4 regions of the Nonomuraea sp. NPDC049141 genome follow, and region 1 is predicted to be linked to each of the others. Evidence: riboswitches for the same ligand, from Rfam matches in the RefSeq annotation. Region 1 holds a riboswitch; each other region holds the start of a gene.
The links. A riboswitch is a leader RNA that binds a small molecule or an ion and turns the genes downstream of it on or off. The one in region 1 is predicted to bind cyclic di-AMP.
Positions count from the first base shown of each region.

Region 2: linked by a shared signal. The riboswitch ahead of AB0B91_RS12570 (C40 family peptidase) and the one ahead of AB0B91_RS18400 (NlpC/P60 family protein) in region 1 are both predicted to bind cyclic di-AMP.
Region 3: linked by a shared signal. The riboswitch ahead of AB0B91_RS41545 (hypothetical protein) and the one ahead of AB0B91_RS18400 (NlpC/P60 family protein) in region 1 are both predicted to bind cyclic di-AMP.
Region 4: linked by a shared signal. The riboswitch ahead of AB0B91_RS22500 (hypothetical protein) and the one ahead of AB0B91_RS18400 (NlpC/P60 family protein) in region 1 are both predicted to bind cyclic di-AMP.

Region 1 covers NZ_JBEZDR010000005.1:492,963-496,854, forward strand. Annotated here, with positions in the region: gene AB0B91_RS18390 (RDD family protein) at 1-1,243, opposite strand, end outside; gene AB0B91_RS18395 (amino-acid N-acetyltransferase) at 1,341-1,898, opposite strand; cyclic di-AMP (ydaO/yuaA leader) riboswitch at 2,188-2,344, shown strand; gene AB0B91_RS18400 (NlpC/P60 family protein) at 2,350-3,393, shown strand; gene AB0B91_RS18405 (LuxR C-terminal-related transcriptional regulator) at 3,415-3,627, opposite strand.
Region 2 covers NZ_JBEZDR010000004.1:67,245-71,136, forward strand. Annotated here, with positions in the region: gene AB0B91_RS12560 (NYN domain-containing protein) at 1-122, shown strand, start outside; gene AB0B91_RS12565 (NlpC/P60 family protein) at 222-1,181, shown strand; cyclic di-AMP (ydaO/yuaA leader) riboswitch at 2,010-2,168, shown strand; gene AB0B91_RS12570 (C40 family peptidase) at 2,359-2,760, shown strand; gene AB0B91_RS12575 (hypothetical protein) at 3,043-3,246, opposite strand; gene AB0B91_RS12580 (hypothetical protein) at 3,334-3,892, shown strand, end outside.
Region 3 covers NZ_JBEZDR010000017.1:35,034-38,925, reverse strand. Annotated here, with positions in the region: partial or broken gene AB0B91_RS41555 (M55 family metallopeptidase) at 98-514, shown strand; gene AB0B91_RS41550 (hypothetical protein) at 524-1,117, opposite strand; gene AB0B91_RS41545 (hypothetical protein) at 1,154-2,125, opposite strand; cyclic di-AMP (ydaO/yuaA leader) riboswitch at 2,132-2,274, opposite strand; gene galT (galactose-1-phosphate uridylyltransferase) at 2,344-3,414, opposite strand; gene AB0B91_RS41535 (DeoR/GlpR family DNA-binding transcription regulator) at 3,411-3,892, opposite strand, start outside.
Region 4 covers NZ_JBEZDR010000007.1:202,305-206,196, forward strand. Annotated here, with positions in the region: gene AB0B91_RS22490 (hypothetical protein) at 1-40, shown strand, start outside; gene AB0B91_RS22495 (alpha/beta hydrolase) at 108-953, opposite strand; gene AB0B91_RS22500 (hypothetical protein) at 1,003-1,707, opposite strand; cyclic di-AMP (ydaO/yuaA leader) riboswitch at 1,896-2,036, opposite strand; gene AB0B91_RS22505 (DUF5302 domain-containing protein) at 2,202-2,402, opposite strand; gene AB0B91_RS22510 (MDR family MFS transporter) at 2,450-3,892, opposite strand, start outside.

The sequences.
Region 1 (3,892 bases):
GCGGCTTGTCCCAGAGCTGGGAGGCGCCGTTCAGCGCGACGGCGATCCCACCGAGCAGCGTCCCGACGACCGGGACGATGCCGGCGATGTATCCGCCCCAGGTGCCCGCGGCCCGCTTGAGCGCCACCTCGTTGGGCAGGCCGCCGGGCGGCAGCATGTTGCCCATGGGCACGATCTTGATACCCATGACCAGCTTGCCGACCGTCTGGCCGCTCATCTTGGTCATGAAGTATTCGTAGGCGACATATATCGCCGTCATGATGATGGTCTGCACGATCCCGTAGGCGAGCGGGCCCAGCAGGCCGCTCGTCGTACCGGTCACGGAGTTGTAGCTGCTGAGCAGGACGGCCGCGAGAATGAGGCCCAGCACCCCGGACACGATGCCGAAGATGACACCGTCGATGATCCTCGCCACGAGCCGCTGCCACCACTCGGCGAGCGGGGCCGGGGCTCCGGGCGGCTGCATCCCGTACGGCTGGGCGCCGTAACCGGGCTGCTGGCCGTACTGGGGCTGCTGCTGCCCGTATCCGGGCTGACCACCGTACTGCGGCGGCTGCTGACCGTATCCCGGCTGGGACTGCTGCTGCTGGCCATAGCCGGGCTGCTGACCGTAACCAGGCTGCTGACCCGACGGGGGCTGCTGCCCATAACCAGGCTGCTGACCGTAGCCGGGCTGCTGACCGTAACCAGGCTGCTGGCCCGACGGGGGCTGCTGCCCATAGCCGGGCTGCTGGCCGTAACCGGGCTGCGACTGCGGCTGCTGGCCATAACCCGGCTGGGACGGCTGCTGCTGCCCGTAACCGGGCTGCTGGCCGTAGCCCGGCTGCGACTGCGGCTGCTGACCGTAGTCCGGCTGGCCGTACTCGGGCTGCTGGCCCGAGGCCTGCTGCTGCCCGTAGCCGGGCTGCTGGCCGTATTCAGGTTGCTGGCCGTAGCCGGGCTGCTGCCCGTACTGGGGCTGCTGCTGGCCATATTGCGGCTGCTGACCGTAACCGGGCTGCTGGCCGTAGCCCGGCTGCTGCTGCTGGCCGTACTGCGGCTGCTGGCCGTAGCCCGGCTGCTGCTGCCCATAGTTGGGTTGCTGACCATAGGCGTCGTCCGCCCGGTAGCCAACGATCGTTGCATCCGGGTCGGGCCCGCCATAGGGGCGGCCCGCGTTGTGCTGTCCGTATTCGGGAGTCCCGCCAGGCGCAGAGTTCTCGCCGGATTCGTCCTGTGGATACGGCGGCTGTCCGGTGCTCACCGTGTCACCTCGCTTCGAGTGCGCATGTGGCACGTGTCAGGACACATGCCTGTGCTGCCCAACGTATCGACATAGGTATCAACAATCACCTTTCCCATTAGTCAAGGTCCGCGTCACCCGATGTCAGGTGGAGCAGCATGCGGGTGTTCCCCAGAGTGTTGGGCTTCACGTGTTCCAAGTCGAGGAACTCGGCGACACCCTCGTCGTACGAGGCCAGCAGCTCCGCGTAGACCTCTGGCGAGACCGGAGTGCCCTGAACCGGGCGGAATCCATGCCTCGCGAAGAAATCGACCTCAAAAGTCAGACAGAATACCCGGCGCAGGCCGAGCTCTCGGGCGGTCATGATCAAGGAGGAGACGATCCGGTGCCCGATTCCGAGGCCGCGGAACTCCGGGTTGACGGCCACCGTGCGAATCTCCGCGAGATCCTCCCAAAGCACATGCAGCGCGCCACAACCGACCACCTGGCCGCCGCGCTCGGCGATCCAGAACTCCTGCACGTCCTCGTACAGGGTGACGGTGGCCTTCTCCAGAAGCCGTGGTCCAGCGCCCGCATAGGTGTCGACCAGGCGCCTTATCGTCCTGACATCCGGCGTGCGGGCACGCCGGACGACGGTTTCCGTGTCCGGGACTGTCACTTCGGCGACCTGCTCCATGGGTCTCCAGAGTACAGATCCGATTACGGCTCCCCCCTAACTGCGACCTCTCCCCCATCTCATGACATCTGGTGGTTGATCGATCACGATGGGGGATCCCTTGGCTTCTAGGCTTCCATGTCTTGGCGAACTTGGTGGAAAAAGGACATAAAGTCTGTTCTGTACGGCCAAGCACGAGACCCTCTCGTGACCCTTCGGTTGCGAAACCTCTACTGACTTGGCAGTTCTGGTTGAGCACGAACGCGGAGTGCACTAGTGTCCAGCGACGATGTCACCCGCGCGAGCCAAGCGTGGAGACGCGCCCAATCTCCGCGAGGAGAACCGGGGACCCGCCGGTGGCGAGCTCATCCTGACGCCACCCTGGGGTGAATCCGAGCGATTCGTTCGGTAGGGCTGCTCCGGCCCGAACCCGTCAGCTAACCCGGTAGGCGCCGATGAGAGGAGCTGGTTGGTGAAGTACACCCGCAATCGCGAGGGGAAGCCGGCGGGCGCTCATGCCCGCCCTCCGGGATCCCGGAAAGCCTCCACCCGCTTGGGTGTCATCGCGGCGACCGTCGCCACCCTCCTGCTCGCCATCCCCGTCGCCTCCGCCGTCGCCGATCCCAAGCCCTCGCTGAAGGCCCTGTCCAAGCAGGCCGAGGAGCTCCACACCCAGATCGAGACGCTCAGCGAGCAGTACAACGGCCAGCGGGAGAAGCTCAAGACCGCCAAGAAGGCGGTCGAGTCGGCCCAGAAGACGCTGGCCGCCAGCGAGTCCGATCTCGCCACCAAGCGCGCCAAGGCCGCCTTGCTGGCCCAGAACGCCTACATGAACGGCGGCCTCGGCCACTCCCTGGCGTTCGCCTCCTCCGACGACCCCGAGAGCTTCCTCGACCGGGCGGCCACCACCGACGCGCTGGAACAGCAGCAGGGCGCCGAGGTCAACCTGGTGACCGCGGCCAGGGAGGCCGCCGAGCGGGCCAGGACCAGCGCCAAGACGCGCATCGACGAGGTCCAGGAGATCGTCGACGGCCTCGACACCAAGCGTGACAAGATCACCAAGCTGGTCTCCAAGGTCGAGAGCAGCCTCTTCAAGCGCGCGATCGGCGAGGCGGGCCGCCCTGGCACCCGCGCCGTGAAGGTGAGCCTGCCGGTCATCGGCGCCGACAAGGCCGCCATAGCCGCCAGGTGGGCGCTCACGCAGCAGCTCAAGCCCTACGTCTGGGGCGCCGAGGGCCCGAGCTCGTACGACTGCTCCGGCCTGGTGATGGCGGCCTACCAGCGGGTGGGCATCTCACTGCCGCACTACACCGGCGATCAGTGGACGGCCGGCCGGCACATCTCCAAGGAGGAGCTGCGCGCCGGCGATCTGGTCTTCTTCTACGGCGACCTGCATCACGTCGGCATCTACATCGGTGGCGGCATGATGGTCCACGCGCCGCAGACCGGCGACGTCGTGCGCATCGCGTCCATCGCTCGCCGTCCGTTCGCGGGCGCCGTACGCATCGCCGACTGAACCTCCGGCCCGGCGGCGCGGTCAGATGAGCTGACGGCGGGCGGCCCAGGCCACGGCCTCGATCGCGGTGGCGACTCCGATGCGGTCGCAGATACCCCGTAGTCTCCGGCGTACCGTGCGCCCGCTGATATCCAGTCGTCTGCCCACCCGGTCAACCGTGACTCCCTTGGCAAGCTCCGCCAGCAACGCCAGATCCGCATGGCTGAGCTCGACGCCCTCAGTGAGCACATACATCGGGAGCCCTCCCCCCAACAGCAGAACTCGAGACGTCTCTGTCCGAGCAGAGCTGCTCGTCTCGCAGACGGTAAACGCATTCTGGAAAGGTCGTCAAGCAAGCCAATCCTCACATTTGACGATCAACATTGACATGATCCTCTATATGTGAAGTACTCGCCATATGTCGGCACACTTCGGGGCCTGATGGGCGAGCACAGCCGTCCTTACAAGGGCTCCGACCCATCACTGCCGAGCATCGCGGACATGCTGGGCTTCGATCCTT
Region 2 (3,892 bases), on a different contig from region 1:
AGCCGCCCGGCCGGGCCATGGCGGTGGTCTCCTCCGATCGCGAGGTGGCCGAGTCCGTCCGCCGCATGGGAGCCAGACCGGTTCCGTCAGGTCTGCTGCTGCGCCGGCTGGGCCGCGCCTAGATTACGAATCTGCCGTTCAGTTCAAAGCGCACCCGCCACTTCTGTACCATTTCGCCCCAGATGTATTCCCTGGGAGGCGACACTGTGAGGTTTGGCCGGGTGCCACTGGCTGCGGGTCTCGCGATCGGGCTGCTGCTGTCCCCAACGAGCGAGGCACTGGCCGCGCCGAAGCCCACGATCAAGCAGGCGAAAGCCAAGCTCAGAAAGCTGAACGACAAGGCCGACAAGGTCGTCGACCGCTACAACACGGCGACCGAGAAGTACAAGGCGGCCCAGGGCGAGTACGGCAAGCTGAACGCGAGCTACAAGCGCAAGCTGGAGACGGTCGCCACGCTGCGCGCCCAGGTGGTCGCGATGGCCGTCGACACCTACAAGCTCGGCCCCGACGCCGGCTCCTGGCCCACGATGGTCGGCCAGCCGGACCCCACGGGCATGCTGGGCGGCCTGGCGCTCGCGGACCAGTTGTCGCAGGAGAAGGTAGCGCGGCTGGCCGCCTTCGACCGGGAGAACCGCGGGCTCAAGGACGAGCGCGACAAGGCCGAGACGGCGCTGCAGGCGGCCGACAAGGAGCGCGACGGGGTCGAGAAGGAGCGCTCGGAGGTCCGCAAGCTCATCGCGCAGCAGAAGAAGCTGCTCGAGAAGCTCGGCGCCTACAAGACCGGCGACCCGAACAGCACCGGCATCAAGTACACGGGCGCGGCCTCCGGTAACGCCGCCGCGGTGCTCAGGTTCGCGTACGCGCAGGTGGGCAAGCCGTACGTGTTCGGCGGTACGGGGCCGCGCGGCTGGGACTGCTCGGGGCTCACACAGGCGTCGTGGCGCGCGGGAGGCGTCTCTCTGCCCCGCACCACCTGGCAGCAGTGGGCCTGGGGGTCCTCTCGCAAGGTGGATCTGAAGGATCTGCAGCCGGGCGATCTCATCTTCAGCTCGGGGCTGGGGCATGTGAGCATTTATGCGGGCAACGGGCAGATCGTCCATGCGCCCCAGACCGGCGACGTGGTCAAAGTCGTCACCCTCTCCTCATATGGCGGCACGCTGGTTGGGGCTATCCGTCCGTAGCTCTCTTTTTATGAGCGTTATTTTTTGTACGGGGCGCGCTTCTCCGGTGGAGGGCTGGGCGTTTCTTTTTTGCTCTTGTACGGCCAGCCCGGTGAGCCCCACCCGCCCTACGTGGCTGGGACCTGTCCAGGGGCACGCTTCTCCGGTGGAGCCGGCTGGGCGCCGTGACGTGCGCATTCTTGGCCCCGGTCCGTGGATTTCGGCGGCCGGTGTCATGCCTAGAAGTGAGAAATGCCACCTCGGTGTCTGTGTTCCCGGTGTGGCTTGCCTGGCCTTTTCGGCGTGCGAGTGACCTCGGCCGACGACAACGCCCGTAGTTGGGTCGGCGTCGCCTGGGCCGTCAGCGCGAGCTCCACGTGCGGGAGGCGGAGTTTCGGCGGGCGGCTCGTATCGACCATACCGGCGGCAGGGCCGTGCTCGGCGTGATTTCCGCATACTTGCTGATCCGCGACGTTCGACGGGAGTCGTACCTGTCCTGGGGTCTCGGCGGCAAGATCCCTCAGGCGCCTGGAGATCGTCGAGGGCCTGTTGCTAACGGGATTAGTGGTGCAGAAGTGACGAATGGGACCTGACAGATCGGAGTTTCGTCAAGTGTGAGAAGGGTCACATTTGCGTAACATAAACCGCTGTTCCATCTGGGATTGCGGTCCTGACTGAGGGTCCTGCCTGATCCTGACAACCCCATGACGCCTTTGCCAGTTCGTTACTGAGGGCGTAGCTTCTGGCCTCGCGGCGAACAAGCCATGGCGTCGCGGCTCTCATCGGGTCTCCGATGTGGACAGATAAAAAAACCGTTTGGTCACCGCCGTTCCCCATGTCATCGATTTGGGCGGTGATCTGCCGAGTCCGTGCAGTCAGGAGGCACGGAGCCGGGGACCCAGCGATCCCGTCCCAGGGATCAGGGGTGAATCGGCGCTTATCGCGCCGTAGGGCGACTTCCAGGCCCGAATCCGTCAGCTAACCCGGTAGGCGTTCGTGGAAGATCCAAGGAGAAATCCTGTCTACCTCCCCGCATAACCCCCGTCTGTCCCGCCTTGCCCTGAGTGGCGCAGCACTCACGATGACCGTGACGGCCGGAGGTGTGGTCCTCCACGCCCCGACGGCGCAGGCGACGACAGCGCGCGAACCGGCCGGTATTTCCCGGACGACCACCACGGCGGGTAAGACCGTCAAGTCCGTGAAGAAGGCCGCGCGCCAGACGGCGGTCGCTCGGCAACAGGCTAGGGCCCGCACGGCCGTATCCGTGGCCAAGGACCAGCTCGGTGACCCGTACCGTTACGGGGCCACAGGACCTGGCTCCTTCGACTGCTCCGGTCTCGTCCAGTACGCCTGGAAGAAGGCCGGCGTCAAGATCCCACGCGTGACGAACAGCCAGTTCGCGCGTATCAAGAAGAAGGTCTCCTGGAAGAATCTGAAGCCAGGCGATCTGCTGTTCTTCCATGGGCTCGGGCACGTTGGCATGTTCGTCGGCAACGGCAAGATGATTCATTCGCCGAGAACGGGTCAGACGGTGCGCATCGAGAAGCTCAGTGGATGGCGCAAGGCGTCGTTCGCGGGTGCGGTGCGTCCCGGCCTGTAAGGCGGTGCGTATCTGCCTGTAAGACCGTCACGAAGGTCCCGTCCCGCTGGGGACGGGACCTTCGCGCGTCTCGGCCCACTTCACCGGATGGACCTGTGGCAAGTGCCGGTCCGTCTTGCCGGGGTCCCCTCAGGCGTGCGGGTCCGTCTTGCCGAGGTGTCCCCTTATGCGTGCGCGTCCTGTTCGCCGGAACGTCCTCTCATGTGTGCGGGTCCGTCTCGCTGGGGTGTCCCTCATGCGTGCCGGGACTGCCCGTGACGGCCGGGCTCCTGTGGTGGGCGACTACGATCGGGGAACGTGTCCGTGCAGGTGAGCCGCCGAGTCGTGGTGGCGGGGGTGCTGCTCCTGGCCCTCGCCTCGGCCAGTGCCGTCCCGCACCAGGCCGCCGGGCCGGCTGACCTCTCGGCGACGGTTCGTGACCTGCCGCTTGGTGGTGGCCATCAACGTGCGACGCTTGGCGGCCCATTGTCCGGTGGTGGCGATCAACGTGCGACCCTTGGCGACCTGTTGTCTGGCAGTCGCGATCAACGTGCGACGGATGGCAACCCTCCGTCCGCTGATCGCGATCAATCTGTGGAGGTTCGTGACCTGCCGTCCGGTAGTCGTGAGCAGCCGGTAGCGACGCCCGGTGATCGCGAGGTTCCGGCGGAGGCGCGGGGCCTCTGGGGTGACGGGGTGGATGTCGTACGGGGTGCGCGGTCGGTCGTGGTCGGGCACCACGCGGACACCGAACTGCTCCGAGACCTGGCGCGCCGGGCCGACGCCGCCGGGACGCGCGTCTCCGCCGTTCTCGGACGGCCGGTGCGGCCCGTGGTGCTCGTGCCTGGTTCGACGGCCGAGGCCGCCCGGGTGGCCGGGGTGGGGAGTGTCGCCGGGCTGGCGGCGGTGGCCGATGGGGGGCGGGTCGTCGTGGTGCCCGAATACTTCGGGCGACTGACCCCGACCGGGCGGGACGTTGTGCTCACCCACGAGCTCACCCATGTCGCCGCCGGGACGGAGCGGCTGCCTGTGTGGCTCTATGAGGGGTTCGCCGACTACGTGGGCTATCGCGACGCGGGGCTGCCGGTTCGGGTCGCCGCCGCCGAACTGGCCGCCGAGGTGCGGGCCGGGCGCTTGCCGAGTGGGTTGCCCG
Region 3 (3,892 bases), on a different contig from region 1:
CGTACCCGCGAAGCCACGGGCCCGCCGACAACCTGCTCGGCGAGCGGCTCGACCGGCGCGCCGACTACGTGGTCGGAGACCCCAAGCCGAACTCAACGCCCTGGTGGCCGCGGCCGTGGGCGTCCCGATAGGGCTGGTCACAGGAGACGACGTGATCTGCGCGGTCGCGGAGAAGACGTTTCCTGGCGTGGTCACCGTCCCGGTGAAGACAGCGCTGGGACGCACGGCCACGCGCAGCAAGCACCCGGCGGTCGCCCGGGCGGCCATCGCCGCCAGGGCGGCCCGCGCCGTGGCCGGCGCCATCTCGGGAACGCTTCGGCCGGTGACCGTCCCCGACGAACTGGCCATCGAGGCCGAACTACGGCCCCATGGGGCCGTGGAGCTGGCCGCCCTGGTGCCGGGCACCGAGCGGACGGGCGCGCGTACGGTCCGCTATCAGGCTGCCAGTCCCAGGACGGCGTTGGACGTGCTCCTTGTCTGGTCCGCGCTGACCAGCCACTATCTCAGCCGCTGAATCACCACCTCAGGCGCCGGCCGGTGCCAGGGCCTGTAGGGGGATCGGCAGCGCCGAATGAGGCCTGTGCATCAGGTCCTCGTCAAGGCGAACACCGCTTTCCAGCTCCACCACGGCCAGGCACGCCGCCGTGATGTCCACTGATGCCGCCGCGCCCTCGCTGTCGTAGCCGCCGGCGAGGATCTTGGTGAAGGGCATCAGAGGGCCGAGGAGGTCTGTCCATGGTGTGGAGGGCAAGGAGGCCGGCTCGGGATGGTCGAGGTATCCCTCAGCGACCCCGTACCGGACGTACATGCTGGTGCTGCCGTTGATGTCGAAGGACACGTACCAGTGCCGGAAGCCGTCGCCGGCCAGCCTCTGGATCATCTGCTCACGGTCACCGAGGTTGACCCAGTCCAGAGTGACGACCCCGGAGCCGACCTGATAGAGGTGGAGGGCGCCCCTGCGGTGCGGCTCATTGGGGGCATGGTCGAAGTGGAGGCGCCTCACGGCATCCTCGACCGACAGAACTCCGGAGTCGGGGACCGTCACCGTGTACGCGAAGGTGTCGAGTCCAAGGTAATCCAGCATGTCGTGGTAACGAGCGACGATGTCATCGAACATGAGGTGATCAACCTTTCTCGGCCGCGGGTCCCCTTGTCAGAACATCGAGATGTGTACATGGTCGAAGTGGTTCTCGGTGATGCTGCCGCGGTCGGACATCGGGCTCCAGCCCGAGCCCTGATTGATCCGCTGCTTCCAGATGACGTACTTGACCCCGAGCTTGTCCTTGTTCTCGATCGCCCAGGCCGCGATGCGGTTGCCGAGTGCCTGGTTGGCCTCGGTGGGCATGGTGCCGCCGGTGCTCATCATGAAGTCGCACGCGCGCCCCAGCGGGTGCTCGCCGCCGCCGCCCGAGCGGAAGCAGCCGACCTCGAACGGCAGTGAGAAGTCCTTCTGGATCAGCCCGCGGATCACCCGCATGCGGGCGGTGATGTTGTCGGCGCCGGACGGGAGCTCGGGCGCCCAGCTGCCGTCCGAGCGGCGGCCGGGGCCGAACGGGATGAGGTCCTTCAGCTTCTTCTGGATGTCCTTGATGAGGTCCTGCGCGTCGTCCCGCTGCTTGGCCACGTTGGCCGCGTCGTCGCGGATCTTCGTCTCCAGGGCGGTCGCCTGGTCCGCGGCCGCCTTCTTCAGGTTCCTCAGGGTGGCCACGCTCTGCACGATCGCCTGCTGCGAGGCCGTGAGCTGCTCCAGCACCGCCGCGCTGGAGCTGTCGCTCGGGAACGTGAGGTTCGGCAGCGAGCCGGTGCCGTTCTGGTACTGCAGCTGCGCGAGCTCGGCGACGCGCTTCTGGGCGGTGACGAGGCTGGCATCCGCCGCCGCGAGCCGCTTCTTGGTCGTCTCCGAGTCCTCTTTCGCCTTGGCGAGTTCGACGCGCTTGAGGTTGTAGGTCTCGATGAGCTTGTCGACCTTCTGGTCGAGCTCCTTCAGCTCCGCGCGGAGCTTGGCTTCGCTGGGCTTGGGCGCGGCCGGCGCGGCCGAAGCCGGTACGGCCGTGAAGGCTCCGAAGGCCACACAGGTGGCGGTGATGAGACCGATGGCAAGACCCGTGGGGGACGCAGTCGCCACGTGAGGGGTTCCTCTCCCTGACTGCCGACCGGGTTAGCTGACGGGTTCGGGCAGGGAGATGCCGCCTTACCACCGAAGTGGATTCACCCCAAGATGCGATGGGTCCCCGGCTCCCAGGTCACGCACCCGGGATTAGGCCAACACCGACCATTTCGGTCGGTGCTTCAGGGGATATTAGTGGTAAACCCAAGGTCATGGCGACTTCAAGCAGAAATCAATTAGAGATCTACCTGTGATCGAAGCATGCGTGCGGCCTCCTCCGGCAGGACATCGTTGACGAACGCGCCCATGGCCGACTCCGAGCCCGCCAGATACTTGAGTTTCCCGGGCGCCCGCCTGATGCTGAACAGCTCCAGGTGCAGATAGGCCAGGTCACGGTCCTGCCGCACCGGCGCCTGGTGCCAGGCCGAGATGTACGGCATGGCGACACCGAACAGCCCGTCGAGCGCCCGCAGCACGGAGGTGTAGAGCGGCGCGAAGGCGGCGCGTTCCTCCTCCGTCAGCGCGGCCAGGTCCGGCGTCTGCCTGTGCGGATACACGTGCACCTCGAACGGCCAGCGGGCGGCGGCGGGTACGAACGCCGTCCACAGCTCGTTGGCCGCCACCACACGCACCCCGGCGGCCCGCTCGGCCGCCAGCACGTCGGCGAACAGGTTGCCGCCCCGGTGCCGGGAGGCCGCGCCGAGCTGGAGCTTGGTCCGCGGGGTCACGTACGGGTAGGCGTAGATCTGCCCGTGCGGGTGCGGCAGCGTGATGCCGATCTCCTCGCCCCGGTTCTCGAAGCAGAAGACCTGCTCCACGCCCTCGATCGCGGACAGTTCGGCCGTACGGTCGGCCCACGCCTCCATGACCAGGCCCACCTGCTCATCGGAGAGCCGCGAGAACGACGACGAGTGCTCGGAGGTGAAACACACCACCTCACACCTCCCCACACCCGGCCGGACCTCACTGAGCCCCCCGGCATCCTCATAAGTCCCGAAATTTCCGGAAAAAGAGGGGAAGCGGTTCTCGAAGACCACCACGTCATAGTCGTGTGCCGGGATCTCCGACGACCGTGTCTCAGACGACGGGCACAGCGGGCATTCGTCGGCCGGAGGCAGGAACGTACGCGTCTGGCGGTGTCCCGCCATCGCGATCCACTCCTCGGTGAGCGGATCGTAGCGCAGCTCCGACGCCACCGGCCTGGGGTCGAGCGCCCGCCGGTCGATCGCGCTCCGGTCGGCGTCGTCGCGCCGGTCGAAGTAGATCAGCTCTCGGCCGTCGGCCAGGTGGGTGATGGTGCGTTTCACTGCGAGTCCTCCGCGATGATCAGTTCGCCGGCGCGTTCGCCCAGCTCCATGCGTGCCTCCTCGGGCAGCCCCGAGTCGCTGATGACCACGTCGGCCTCCGTCAGTTCGGCGATCGTGCTGATGCCGACGGTGTTCCACTTGGTGTGGTCGGCGGGGATGACCAGCCGGTGCGCCGCGGTCACCAGCTCCCGGTCGGTCTCCGACTCCAGCAGGTTGGGCGTGGTGAACCCGGCCCGCACGCTCATCCCGTGCACCCCGAGGAACAACGTGTCCACGTGCAGCCGGCGGATCGCGGCCACCGCGACCGGGCCGACGAGGGCGTCGGACGGTGTGCGTACGCCGCCGGTCAGCACAACCGTGCGGTCGGCGCGCGGGCTGCGGTGGAAGACGTCGGCCACGGGGATCGAATTGGTGATGACCGTGAGCTCGGGCACCGAGACGAGGTGGTGGGCCAGGGCCCAGGTCGTGGTCCCGGCCG
Region 4 (3,892 bases), on a different contig from region 1:
GCACCAGCTACGCGGCATCGAGGAGAAGCTGGAGGTCTGACAGACCCGGTGGCTCGCGTACGGGCGCGGCGAACGCGAGCCACCGTCCTCCAGCGCTCTGCGGCAGGTCAGCCGGTGGTGAGCTTGGTGATGGCGTCGACGATCTCCGGCCAGAGCGGTTTCGGCAGATCGTGGCCCATGCCGGGGAACGTCAGCAGCCTGGCGCCCGGGATCGCCGCCGCCGTGGCCAGGCCGCCGGCGACCGGGACGAGCCGGTCGGCCTCGCCGTGGATGACCAGGGTGGGCACGCCCACTGTGCCGAGCTGTTCCGTACGGTCACCGGAGGCCAGGATCGCGGCCAGTTGACGGGTCGTGCCCGGCGGGTCGAAGCTCCGGTCGTACGCCTGGCCGGACATCCGGACGATGCGCTCCCGGTCCAGGTCGAAGCCGGGCGAGCCGATCACGGACCAGGTCGCCAGGGCCTGGGCGAGGACGCCCGCCCGATCGGCCGCGGGCGGTGCGAGCAGCACCGCGCTGGCCTCCGGCGTGGGCGGGGCCACGTCCGGGCCGGGGGTCGACATGATCGAGGTGAGGGTCAGCACGCGTTCGGGGTGCCGGATGGCGAGCGTCTGGGCGATCATCCCGCCCATCGAGGCGCCCACCACATGGGCCGCGGTCCAGCCGAGGGCGTCCATCAGCCCGGCGGCGTCGTCGGCCATGTCGTCCAGCAAATACGACGAGGACGTCCCCAATGCGGGAACGCCCTCGTCGTGCAGGTGCGTGGAGAGTCCGGCGTCACGGTTGTCGAACCTGACGACGTGATGGCCCTGCTCCGCCAGGAGCTCGCAGAGCTCGTCGTCCCAGTGGATGAGCTGGGCGCCGAGCCCCATGATGAGGAGCAGGGGACGTCCGTCGGACGAGCCGAAGGTCTCGTAGGCGATCTGGATGCCGTTGGCGACTGCATGCTTGGTCACGGGATCAGAATGACATTCTGTTTCCCGCGAAGCAAAGACCGACAGGCCGTCAGCGCTGGAGGAGGAGCTTACGACCGACCATCACGCCGCCGCCGACGATCGCCAGCCCGGCCCCCACCACGGCGCCGTCGAGAGCGACGCTCTTGTCGGCCACCGGCACCGCGGGCACGTTGGCGCCCGGAGCCTGCTTGGGGGTCGTCTTCTGAGCCGTGACGATCTTCGGGGGCTTGGCGGGGTTGTGGTCCACGCGGGCGTAGGCACCGGTGGAGAAGGCGACCGGGTAGTTCTTCTTGCCCGGGCCGTTGCCCCACTTGGTGATGATGTAGTCGACCTTGATGTGGCCCTTGCCGCCGTTGCCGTCCACACCCAGCGTGCTGGAGTTGAAGCGGCCGCCGGTCAGGTCGGCGAAGGTCTTGGCGTCGAGGTCGAGCATGACACCGCTGGAGGACGGCACGCCCGGGCCGCGGTCACCGACGAAGAAGGGCATCTTCTTGCCCTTGTAGACAACGTAGCCCTCTGTCATGAGCGGCCAGCTCGGGCTGGCGGCGAGACGCTTCTGCATGGGCTTGCCGCTGGCCGGCAGTCCGGTGTCCCCGGCGCGACCGGAGGAGTCGTCCCAGAAGTAGGACGCCGTGGTCGAACCCTTGAGCAGGACCTTCTTGTCAGTGCCGGAGTCGGCGTGTGCGGCGGTGGCGGCTCCGATGGACAGAGCGCCGACGAGGGCGGCAGTGAGCATGGCAGAGCGAACAGACATGGAGCAGCAAAGTCCTTTATACGGGTACAGGGGGAGAGAGCGCTCGCAGCAGAAAGGCGTAGCCGGGCGGAGTGCCTAACGGTCGCTACGCGGAGCGCGGGAAGAGCTTGGGGGAAGGTGCCGGTCAGTCGTGGGCGGATGACAACACGCGGACGGGCGGCACGGCAGGAAGGTAACGCATGCGGTAGGTGTCCTCTCCATCTCGCCTACCGGGTTAGCTGACGGGTTCGGGCGTGGAGATGCCCTACCGACCGACTGTGGTCGGATTCACCCCTAAGGAACGGTGGTTCCCCGGTTCTCGCCTGAGCGGGATTCGGCGCCTGCCGGTCGGCGCCTCTCTGCTGAAGCGCCTGGTCACCGGCTGGTAACTGTCATGGACTATATGGAGATAATCGGACAAAGGCAAACATAAGCCCATGAATCGGGCGAAGATCTACCTAGGAGGTCAAGAAAAAAGAGGGGTACGGCATGCCGTACCCCTCGAAAAGCCCTTGTCAGCCGCCGCTCTTCCGCCTGAAAGAACGCTTACTGGCGGCGGGCCCGTGAGCGCCGTGAATCTTGGAAGGGTCGTTGCCCCTGCCACCCGCGCTCGAGTCGGCGTGCTGTCCGCGCTTGCGCTCCAGCGCCTCGCGGAACTTGCGCTTCATCTCGTCCTCGGGAGTTTCGTCGACTTCCGGCTCCGGTGTTTCCGCCATGAGGACCTCCTGGTGTTGGGGACAAGGACAGCTTCCCATGGCGTCGCTCAGGACGCGAAACCAGCCTCGACCTTGGGCTGTGGAGCTTGCCGGTCGATGCGCGCGCCGGGCATGGCGATCAGGGCGACCAGCGCTATGAGGGCGCCCGCGACGCCCAGCGAGGGAATGACCAGGGCCGCGGCCGAGGCGTGCGCGGCGGCCAGCCCGTGCAGCGGCGCCTCTGTGGTGATCTCGGAAGTGTACGCGGTGCCGGCGAGCGCCAGCGCGACCGAGCCGCCGATCTGGCGGAAGAAGGTCAGGTTGGCCGAGGCCGTGCCGATGTACTGGGGCGGCACCGAGGACTGCACGGCCACCGTCAGGCCGGAGAGCATCGGGCCCATGCCGAGGCCGATCAGCGCCATCCACCCGACGAGCACCCAGGGCGGCGTGTCCAGCGTCAGACCAGAGCACAGCAGCGCGCCCACCGCCAGCAGAAACGGCGCCGCCACCAGCCACGGCTTGTAGACGCGCGTGCGGCTCATCAGCGCGCCCATGACGACGCTGCCCACCACCATGGCCAGGGTCAGCGGGTAGATCCGCAGCCCCGACTCGGTCGCGGTGGCGCCGAGCGCCTCCTGGAAGTAACGCGGCAGGAACACCACTCCGGCGAACATGCAGAAGGCGGTGAAGAACGACGTCACGTTGACCAGCGTGTACGTACGGTTGCGGAACAGGTGCAACGGCATGATGGGCGCCTCGGCCCGCCTCTCCACCACCACGAACACCACCAGCAACGCCAGAGCCAGCACGATCGGCCCGACCACCGGCACGCTGGTCCAGGTGTGGGCGTCGAGCCCCTTCTCGGTCAGGCCGATGAGCAGCGCGCTGATGGCCACCGTGAACACCCCGATGCCCAGGTAGTCCGGCCGCCCGCCGCCGTGCCCCGGCTGTCGCGGCAGGCGCAGCACGATGATCCCGATCAGCACCAGGCCGATCGGCACGTTCACATAGAAGGCCCAGCGCCAGCTCGCGTGGTCGGTGAAGAGCCCGCCCAGGAAAGGCCCGGCGAGGTAGCTGAGCGCCATCACCCCGCCCATCGCCCCCTGCACCCGGGCCCCGCCCTTGTCCGGCGGGAACAGTTCGATCACCAGGGCGATCGACAGCGGCAACAGCGCGCCCGCGCCCAGGCCCTGCAGCGCGCGGAACAGGATGAGCTGGGTCATGTCCTGGGCCACCCCGCACAGCGCGGACCCCACGAGGAACACGGACATGCCGGTGAGCAGCAGCGGCTTCCTGCCGTGCTGGTCCGACAGCCTTCCATAGAGGGGCACGGTCACGGTCGAGGTCAGCAGGTACGCCGTGACCACCCAGGTGTAGAGATCGGTGCCGCCCAGCTCCGCGGTGATCCGGGGCAGGGCAGTGCCGACGATCGTCTGGTCGAGCATCGCCAGGAACATGCCGCCGAGCACGGCGACCAACAGGAGGCCATCGCCTCCGCGCTTCGTGTCAGT